Regions from separate parts of the Mesorhizobium sp. M0195 genome, predicted to be linked through region 1. Evidence: predicted binding sites of a transcription regulator. Region 1 holds the regulator's gene; each other region holds the start of a gene.
The links. The regulator PhoB, encoded in region 1, activates phosphate uptake and scavenging genes when phosphate is short. The targets are predictions, from matches to a motif close to TGTCATNNANCTGTCAT.
Positions count from the first base shown of each region.

Region 1 (3,278 bases):
CGGCAAGAACATTCTCGACCGGTCGCAGGATCTCAACCTCCTCAGGACAAAGATCGGCATGGTGTTCCAGAAGCCGACGCCGTTCCCGATGTCGATCTACGAGAACATAGCCTTCGGCGTCAGGCTCTACGAGAATCTCGGCAAGTCCGAGATGGACGGCCGCGTCGAGCAAGCGTTGAAGCGGGCGGCGCTGTGGAGCGAGGTCAAGGACAAGCTGAACGCCAGCGGCTTGAGCCTGTCCGGCGGCCAGCAGCAGCGGCTCTGCATTGCCCGCACCGTGGCAGTGAAGCCGGAAGTCATTCTGCTCGACGAACCGGCTTCGGCCCTCGACCCGCTGTCGACGGCCAAGATCGAGGAACTGATCGACGAGCTGCAAGCCGACTACACGATCGTCATCGTCACCCACAACATGCAGCAGGCGGCGCGCGTGTCGCGCCAGACCGCCTTCATGTATCTGGGTGAACTGGTCGAGTTCGACCGGACCGAGAAGATATTCACGTCGCCCCGCGAGAAGCGCACGCAGGACTACATCACCGGCCGCTTCGGCTGAGCCGTTCCGATCATGCATATGAGGACAGGACCATGGGCGAACACACAGTCGCTTCTTTCGACGAGGATCTCGAGCAGATCAGCAAGCTGATCCGCGACATGGCCGACCTCGCCGGTTCGATGGTCGGCGGGGCGACCAAGGCCCTGTTGAATTCCGACAACGTGCTGGCGCAACGCGTCGTCTCCGACGACGCCATCATGGACGCGCGTCAACGCGAACTGGACGACCGCGCCATCACCCTGATCGCCAAGCGCCAGCCAATGGCTCACGATCTGCGCCATGTCGTCGGAGCGATCCGCATGGCCGGCGACCTCGAACGCATCGGCGACCTTGCCAAGAATATCGCCAAGCGTGTGAGCGCGGTCGGCCTCAGCGTCACGCCGCGCGACCTATCGCATTCCATCGATGCGATGGCGCAGCTGGTGCTCATCCAGGTGCAGGGCGTCATCGAGGAGTATGCTGCAGGCGATGCGGCCGCGTTGGCCAAGCTGCGCGCCGCCGACGAGCGTATCGACGTCAAATACACGTCCGTGTTCCGCGAGCTGTTGACCTACATGATGGAAGATCCGCGCAACATCACCGCTTGCACGCATCTGCTGTTCTGCGCCAAGAATCTCGAGCGGATCGGCGACCATGTCACCAACATCGCCGAGAATGCGTATTATGTGCTGACCGGCGAGCAATTGCCCGTCAATCGTCCGAAGCAGGACGAAACAACAATGTCCGCGCCGGTGACATGATGGGGGTGCCCAGCCGATGATCGCACCACGCATAATGGTGGTGGAGGACGAGGAGCCGTTGGGCGTGCTGCTCCGCTACAATCTCGAATCCGAAGGCTACCAGGTCGAGGTGGTGACACGCGGCGACGAAGCCGAGATCCGTTTGCAGGAGAATGTGCCCGACCTTCTGGTGCTCGACTGGATGATACCGGCGGTTTCCGGCATCGAGCTCTGCCGCCGGTTGCGCGTGCGCCCCGAAACCGAGCGGCTGCCGATCATCATGCTGACCGCGCGCGGCGAGGAGAGCGACCGGGTGCGCGGTCTTTCGACCGGCGCCGACGACTATCTTGTCAAACCGTTTTCGACACCGGAATTCATGGCCAGGGTCAAGGCGCTGCTGCGGCGCGCCAAGCCGGAAGTGCTGTCCAGCGTGCTGAAGGTCGGCGACATCGTGCTCGATCGCGAATCGCACAGGGTCTATCGCAAGAAGAGCGAGATCCGGCTCGGGCCGACCGAATTCCGGTTGCTCGAGTTCATGATGCGGCATCCGGGCCGCGTCTTCTCGCGTAGCCAGTTGCTCGATAATGTCTGGGGCGAGACGATCTATATCGACGAACGCACCGTCGACGTGCATGTCGGGCGGCTGCGCAAAGCCGTCAATAACGGCCGCATGCCGGATGTCATCCGCACCATCCGCGGTGCCGGCTATGCGATCAGGGAAGATTGACCCGCCTGGTCAGGCGACGTTCTTTCTGACGCCGGGCCTCATTTGCGCGCCCGGCGCGAAAATCTCCTGGTCGACGAAGCTTAACGCCCGCATCGCGCAGCCTTCGCGGATCAGCGGCAATTCGTTCGGCTCGGTATCGAAGGAGATCGAGCCCGAGTGCTGGCCGCCGGCGGTCTGGGCGATGGCCTTGCGCAAGGCCGGCTCGATCAGATCGAAGGCGGCGGCACTGGCGCCGACCATCGCGACCGGTGCCGGATCGATCAGCGCGAACAGCGAGCCGAGACCGAAACCCAGCGCTTCGCCGGCCTTGCGGTAGGCCTCGCGTTCCGGCCCATCCTTCTCGCGCGCGCGGGCGGCCAGCGCGCGCATGTCGGCGTCGCCGACGTCGGCGACCGGTTCGCTGTCTTCGCTCATCTGCCTGGCGTTGCGCCAGATGGCATAGTTGCCGGCATAGGCTTCGATGCAGCCGCGCCGCCCGCAACGGCAGAGCGCGCCGCCCGGACGATGGATCATGTGGCCAAATTCGCCGCCCGAGGAATGCGTCCCGGTGAACAGTTCGCCCTTCAGCACAAGCCCCATACCGATGCCATGCGAAAGCAGGATGGCGATGAAGTCGTCGCGATAGCGATCCGGATTGCGCCAGCGCAAAGCCACCGCCATCATATTGCAGTCGTTCTCCACCGTGGCCGGGATGCCGAATTCGTCCTCCAGCATGTCGGCAAAGGCGATGTCGGTCTGCGGCGTGATCGGCGACCACAGCATGGCGCGTGCAGGGGAGTCGGTAATGCCCTGAATCGCCAGGGCGATGCGGGCGACACTGCGGACGTCAAGGTCTGGGTCCTCAAGCCGGCGCCGGACGATGGCCATGCATTCGCGGATCAGCTCGTCGCGCGGCATGGTCAGCGTGTCCAGCCGGCGCTGTTCCTCGGCGACCACCTGTCCCGCATAGTCGATAATGGCGGCCGACAGGAAATTCAGCGACAACACCACAGTCAGCACCGCCGCCGCTTCCGGGTTGAGGGCGAGGCCGACCTGTGGACGACCGCGTTTCAACGAAACGGGCTCACTTGCCTTGCTCTCGGCGAGGATGCCTTCCCGTATCAGGTCGGAGGAGATCGCCGATATGGTTGAATGACTGAGGCCGGTGGTGGCTGCGATCTCCGTACGCGATGGCTGGCCGGCCCGGCGCACCGCCGAGATCACCATCGCCCGGTTGCGCCGGCGCAAATCGTCATGGCGGATTCCGACCGACATCGTTTTGCTTTCCTCCCGGTTGCCGCGG
Region 1 is NZ_JAMYSV010000009.1:54,609-57,886, forward strand. Features, by position in the region: gene pstB (phosphate ABC transporter ATP-binding protein PstB) at 1-550, shown strand, start outside; gene phoU (phosphate signaling complex protein PhoU) at 583-1,290, shown strand; gene phoB (phosphate regulon transcriptional regulator PhoB) at 1,307-1,996, shown strand; gene NKJ12_RS18690 (ROK family protein) at 2,006-3,250, opposite strand.

Region 2 (3,278 bases), on a different contig from region 1:
GGCAGGACTGTCGGCGGTCGCCGTCGCGACTTGGAGCGGCGTGCGTCCAAATAGGCGCACAGATACGCCCCAACACTTTTGACCCGCGCATCGGACTATCCGAAAACCGAATTTGATTTTCGGCGATGCGGCAGTAGCGTCAGCCTTGCGGGTTCTGCGGCGTGACAGGCTTGAGGCGAACGCCCCTGCCGCCACGCTCGCTCGCCTGGTTTTCGCCGATCAGCTCGACCCCGGCCTCTTCAAGGGCCTGGATGACCTTCATCAGCGTATCGACCACGCCCCGGACCACGCCGTCGCTCGCTTCCATGCGCTGAATGGTTGGAAGCGAAACCCCGGCGCGCTCGGCGAGGGTCTTCTGATCGATGCCGGCCAGCGCCCTCGCGGCACGCATCTGCGCGGCAGTGATCATCGGTCAAAACCCCGTCTGAGTTCTGCGGTATCACGTATAATACCTTCATGATGATGGGTCAAATATCATCTTGCATATGTGAAACATGCAACAGTCTTTGCCAGCCGGTGCGCTGGCATGCTACAAACCTCGGCATCGTTTGGCGGGACATCCATTACGGTACCGATTTTACAGTAGGACCTCAAAAAGGATGAGCAGGTGAAGACATTCAAAGCGTTGGCGACCTCGACAGTCGTGCTGTCGATGGTTTTCCTGCTGGCAGGCTGCGGACATGGCCTGATCAACAGGCTGATTTGAAGTAGTCCGGCCGACGTCAGGTGCCGTCGGCCCGCCCTAGCCATCGCTGCAGCAATCGTGCCGCCAGCCAGCACAGCATCGCCCAGGCAAAGCCGGCGCACCAGCCGGCCAGCACGTCGGACGGCCAGTGGACGCCGAGATAGATGCGGCTGATGCCGACCACCACCGTCGTCAGCACCGCCAGCATGAGCACATAGATCTTCGTTGTGCGCCCGGGCAAAAACCGTGCCGCCATGCTGCCCAGCGTCAAATACGTCACCGCCGACAGCATGGCGTGGCCGCTCGGAAACGAAAGCGATGCCACATCGGCGAGATGCGAGACCAGATCGGGGCGCGGCCGGTCGATATCGAATTTCAGCACGCTTGACAGGAGCTGGCCGCCCGCCACCGCGACGAACATGAGAAGCGCCGCGCCTGGCCTGCGGATAAGGAGCAGATAGACGATCATTGCTGCCGTGATCAGCACCAGTACGCTGGCGCTGCCGAGGCTGGTGATGTCGCGCATCGCTCCTTCCAGCCACGCCGGTCCGATCGGATTGTCGGGCTGGCCGGCCTTGCGGAAGGCAAGTAGGATTTCGGTGTCGAAGGCATGCGGCGTGGTCGCCCGCGCCAGCTCCATCAGTTCTTCGAACCCCCACAGCCCGCCGGCAATGACCAGCCCGGCCAGCAGAACCGGGAACTCCAGCCAGTTGCGCAGTCTGCTTGCAATCTTCTTCATCGGCCCGATCGCAGCTACAGCCTTTGCAGATAGGGCCCGAGCGTGATCAGCGCCACAGCTGCGATGGCAAGCACAATGCCGGTTGCCTGCAAGGCATTGACGCGCTCGCCGAAGAAGACCAGCGCCACCACATTCACCGACACCAGCTGGATCACCGCCGACAGGCTGAACGACACAGACATGCCGAATTCACGAATCAGCCTCAGCATGATCAGATTGCCCAGCGAATAGAGCGCCAACGTCAGCACGATCTTGCCGAGGCTCGGCGCCAGCCCCCACTGTTTTGCGGCCATCGCCGCCAGCAGAAAGATCACCGTCGAAACGCAGAGCTGCCCAAGTCCCCAGAAACTCACTTTTGTTCCTCCCGATGCGGTCTCTACGCGCCTGCCGCAGCTCTTGTTTCCGAAGCGCCGGTCGCGGTCAAGCGGGGCTGATGTTGGATACGAAATCGCAGGTGGCAATTAGCCGGCATGTCATCAAACTGTGACCTGCCGGTAATACCGAATTGGCCAGGCAACACGCTCCAGCAATCCATCCAGCCAGAGGCAGGCCCCCATGACTGAACAGCGCTCGACCGAACATCGCACCCCGGACGCCCATTTCCGCACCAGTCTGCTCGAGGAAAACGATGGGCCAGGAGCCAATCCCACCGACAACCGCACCATGGGTGAGATCATCGCCGCGCGGTTCTCGCGCCGCGGCTTCCTCAAGGGCTCGCTTGCCGTCTCGGCCATAGCCGCTACCGTTAGCCCGCTGGCGCTGATCACCGCCGACAACGCCCGCGCCGCCGAAGGATCCGCCTTCGCTTTCGACGAGCTCGAGGCCGGCATCGACGACAAGCATCACGTCGCACCTGGCTACGACGCCGACGTGCTGCTGCGCTGGGGCGATCCGCTGTTCGCCGACTCGCCGGAATTCGATCCGACAAAACAGTCGGCGGAAGCCCAGGCCAGACAATTCGGCTACAACAACGACTATGTCGGCTATATCCCGATCGACGGCTCGGCCGAGCACGGCCTGCTGGTCGTCAACCACGAATACACCAATCCGCATCTGATGTTCCCGGGCCTCGTCACCATCGTCGATGGCAAAGCCAAGCAGGCGCCCCTCAGCAAGGAGCAAGTCGATGTCGAGATGGCCGCGCATGGCGGCACCATTGTCGAGATCCGCAAAGAAGCCGGCAAATGGCAGGTCGTGCGCGACGGCAAGCTCAACCGCCGCATCACCTCCAATACCGAGATGGCACTGTCTGGCCCCGTCGCCGGCCACGACCGCGTCAAGACCAGCACCGACCCGAGCGGCACGAAGGTCATCGGCACCCTCAACAACTGCGCCGGCGGCGTCACGCCGTGGGGCACCTATGTCATGGCCGAGGAGAACATCCACGGCTATTTCTCGGGCGAGCTGCCGCAGGGCCATAACGAGGCGGCCAATTACAAGCGCCTCGGCATTCCCGAAGGCGCCTATGAATGGGCGGCGCATCACGACCGTTTCGATATCGGCAAGGAGCCGAACGAGCCGAACCGCTTCGGCTGGATCGTCGAGGTCGACGTCCAGGATCCGACGTCGGTGCCGAGGAAGCGCACCGCCATGGGCCGTTTCAAGCATGAGGGCGCAGAATCGATCGTCGCCAAGGATGGCCGTGTCGTCTTCTACCTCGGCGACGACGAGCGTTTCGACTATGTCTATAAGTTCGTCACCACAGGCAAGTTCAATCCGGACGATCGCGCCGCCAACATGAATTTGCTCGACGACGGCACCTTGCATGTCGCCAAGTTCGCCGAGGACGGTTCGATCGAATGGCTGCCGATCGTCTTCGGCCAGGGGCCGCTGGGGGCGGAAAACGGCTTTGCC
Region 2 is NZ_JAMYSV010000001.1:439,056-442,333, reverse strand. Features, by position in the region: gene NKJ12_RS02195 (helix-turn-helix domain-containing protein) at 140-409, opposite strand; gene NKJ12_RS02190 (phosphatase PAP2 family protein) at 723-1,424, opposite strand; gene NKJ12_RS02185 (hypothetical protein) at 1,439-1,777, opposite strand; gene NKJ12_RS02180 (PhoX family protein) at 1,980-3,278, shown strand, end outside.
Region 2: the regulator PhoB is predicted to act here: its motif matches at 1,896-1,912, upstream of NKJ12_RS02180 (PhoX family protein).

Region 3 (3,278 bases), on a different contig from region 1:
TGATCGTTGGTTCAATGCTTTTCATGTCTGGTGTACCGATTAGCTGGTTGACAATGTTACCGGTCGGTACGTATGTTTCGCGCTCCTGCAACGTACCGGTCAGTAACATGATAGCTCAATCCCGCCCGTTTGGCCAGCGCTACGCTTTCGTCGTGGTCGCCGTCATCTTCCTTTGCCTGCTGATCGCAGCGGGCCTGCGTTCGGCGCCGGCAGTCATGATGCTGCCGCTGGAGAACAGTTTCGGCTGGCGGCGCGACGTCGTCTCACTGGCCGCTGCCACTGGCATCTTCCTCTATGGCCTGACCGGGCCGTTTGCCGCGGCGCTGATGGAGCGGATCGGGCTGCGCCGCACCTTGCTTGCCGCGCTGCTTTTGATGTCGGGATCGACCGCGCTCAGCCTGTTGATGACCAAGCCGTGGCATCTGCTCCTCACCTGGGGCGTGTTTTCCGGCGTCAGCTCGGGCGCCGTCGCCACCGTGCTCGGCGCAACCATCGTCAACCGCTGGTTCAAGACCAATCGCGGCCTGGTGATGGGACTGATGTCGGCGTCCAGCGCCACCGGGCTGCTGGTCTTCCTGCCGTTGCTCGCCTCGCTCGCCCAGTCAGGCGGCTGGAAGCCGGTCGCCATCGCCATTGCCGTGGCCACCGCCTGCCTGGTGCCGCTGGTCTATATGCTGGTGCCGGAGCGCCCGGCCTCGATCGGCATGGTCCGCTATGGCGCTGATGCCGACGACGTGCCGCCGGCGCCGCCGGCCGCGCAGGGCAATTTCCTTTCGCATACGCTGAGCACGCTGCGCCGCGCCGCCGGCACGCGCGTGTTCTGGTATCTGTTCGCCACTTTCTTCGTCTGCGGCTTCACCACCAACGGGCTGGTCGGCACGCACCTGATCGCCTTTTGCGGCGACATGGGCATAGGCGAAGTGCAAGCCGCCGGCCTGCTGTCGATGATGGGCATTTTCGACCTGATCGGCACGACGCTATCGGGCTGGCTCACCGACCGTTTCGATCCGCGCAAGCTGCTCGGCGTCTATTACGGCATCCGCGGCCTGTCGTTGATCTATCTGCCCTATTCCGGCTTTTCGGCCACCAGCTTGATCATCTTCGCCGTGTTTTACGGACTGGACTGGATCGCCACGGTGCCGCCGACGCTGAGGCTTTCCAACGAGGCGTTCGGCGACCGCAGCGGACCGATCGTCTTCGGCTGGATCGTCGCCGGCCATCAGGTTGGCGCCGCGACAGCGGCCTTCTTCGGCGGCACCATGCGCGAGCTGCAAGGCAATTACGAGCTTGCCTTCCTGATCGCCGGTATGACGGCAATAGCCGCCGCCTGCATCTCGCTGCTGATCAACACCAGCCGCCCGGCCTTCGAGCCGGAACCGCAGGCGGCTTAGGGTGCGACAGTTGAGTGCTAATCTCCCCCGTTGAGGGGGAGATGGCCGCGAAGCGGCCAGAGGGGGTCGGTCCGACCGGGCTCGGCCCCTTATCGCAGGCGCAAGAGGTCGGTGCTCCATGCGAGACGACCCCCTCTGTCGCCTCCGGCGACATCTCCCCCTCAAGGAGGGAGATTCGCCATCCTGTTGATGTCAGAAAACCTTCATCGTTTCGAAATGTGCCTGAAACATTGAAGCTGGAGCTTGGCGGCGACGTTCAACGCCATCCAGGAGACAGCCATGAACAAGATTTCGATGACGCGGCGCGCTTTCGTCACGTCGGCCAGCGCCGTTGGCCTGGTCGGCGCGTCGGGCCTCGCGCTTCCCTATTACTCGCGCGCCAATCAGCGCCCGGCCTTTACCCACGGGATCCAATCCGGCGACGTCGATGCGACCAGCGGCATGGTCTGGGCGCGCACGGACCGGCCGTCGCGCGTCATGTTCGAAGTGTCGCCGACGGAGAGCTTCGCCAATGCCGTCCGCCTGGCGCCGCTCGATAGCTCGCCGGCCAGCGACTATACGGTGAAGCGGCTGCTTACCGATCTCGCCTCCGACCAGGACATCTTCTACCGCATGGTCGCGGCCGATCTTTCCGATATTAACGCCGTTTCCGAGCCGATCGTCGGCCGCTTCCGCACGGCACCTGCCTCGAAGCGCGACATTCGTTTCGCTTGGTCGGGCGACACCGCTGGCCAGGGCTGGGGCATCGACGACACCGGCATGAAGACCTACGCCACTATCGCCAAGCACACGCCGGACTTCTTCCTGCATTCGGGCGATACGATCTATGCCGATGGCGCGATGAAGGACGAGGTCGACCTGCCCGGCGGCGGCAAGTGGAAGAACACCGTGCTGATCGACGAAAAACGCAAGGTTGCCGAGACGCTGGACGAATACCGGGGTCAGTGGAAATACAATTTGATGGACAGGAACGTGCTGGCGCTGAACGCCATCTGCCCGACGTTCTACCAGTGGGACGACCACGAGGTGGTGAACAACTGGTCGGATTCGAAGGATCTGAGCGCCGACGACCGCTACACCGAAAAATCCATCCATGTACTGGCGGCACGCGCGGCGCGCGCCTTCCACGAAATGACGACGATCCGCTACGAGCCATCGGAGCCCGGCCGTGTCTACCGCAAAATCGCCTATGGGCCGTTGCTCGACGTGTTCTTCCTCGACATGCGTTCCTATCGCGGCCCCAACGGTCAGAATATGCAGGAGACGATGACGCCGCAATCGCGCATCCTCGGCGAACAACAGACGAAATGGCTGAAGCGCGAGCTGGCGAATTCCAATGCAACCTGGAAAATCATCGCCGCCGACATGCCGCTCGGCCTCGTCGTCTGGAACGACGGCACCAAGAAGGTCGGGGCCGAGGCAATCAGCAATGGCGACAATGGCCCGGCCAAGGGGCGCGAGCTGGAAATTGCCGACCTCCTTCGCTATATAAAGAACGCGGGGATCAGCAATACCGTCTGGCTAACCGCAGACGTGCATTACACAGCCGCGCATTATTACAATCCGGACAAGGCGCAGTTCCAGGACTTCAATCCGTTCTGGGAATTCGTTTCGGGTCCGATCCACGCCGGCACATTCGGACCGAATGCTTTCGACATGACTTTCGGCCCGGAGCTGAGGTTCATCAAGGCACCGACCGCCGAACAGGGTCAGAACCTGCCGCCGTCGGCCGGCCTGCAGTTCTTCGGGCTCGTCGACATCGATGGAGCCACCGAGCAGTTGACGGTGCGGCTGATGGATTGCGACGACAGCGAACTCTATAAGGTCACGCTCGATCCGGTGCGGTCGGCGTGAGATTGCCTTTTAGGACCACCCCGAAGGTGGATG
Region 3 is NZ_JAMYSV010000001.1:765,409-768,686, forward strand. Features, by position in the region: gene NKJ12_RS03845 (TetR/AcrR family transcriptional regulator) at 1-25, opposite strand, end outside; gene NKJ12_RS03850 (MFS transporter) at 108-1,391, shown strand; gene NKJ12_RS03855 (alkaline phosphatase D family protein) at 1,671-3,245, shown strand.
Region 3: the regulator PhoB is predicted to act here: its motif matches at 1,582-1,598, upstream of NKJ12_RS03855 (alkaline phosphatase D family protein).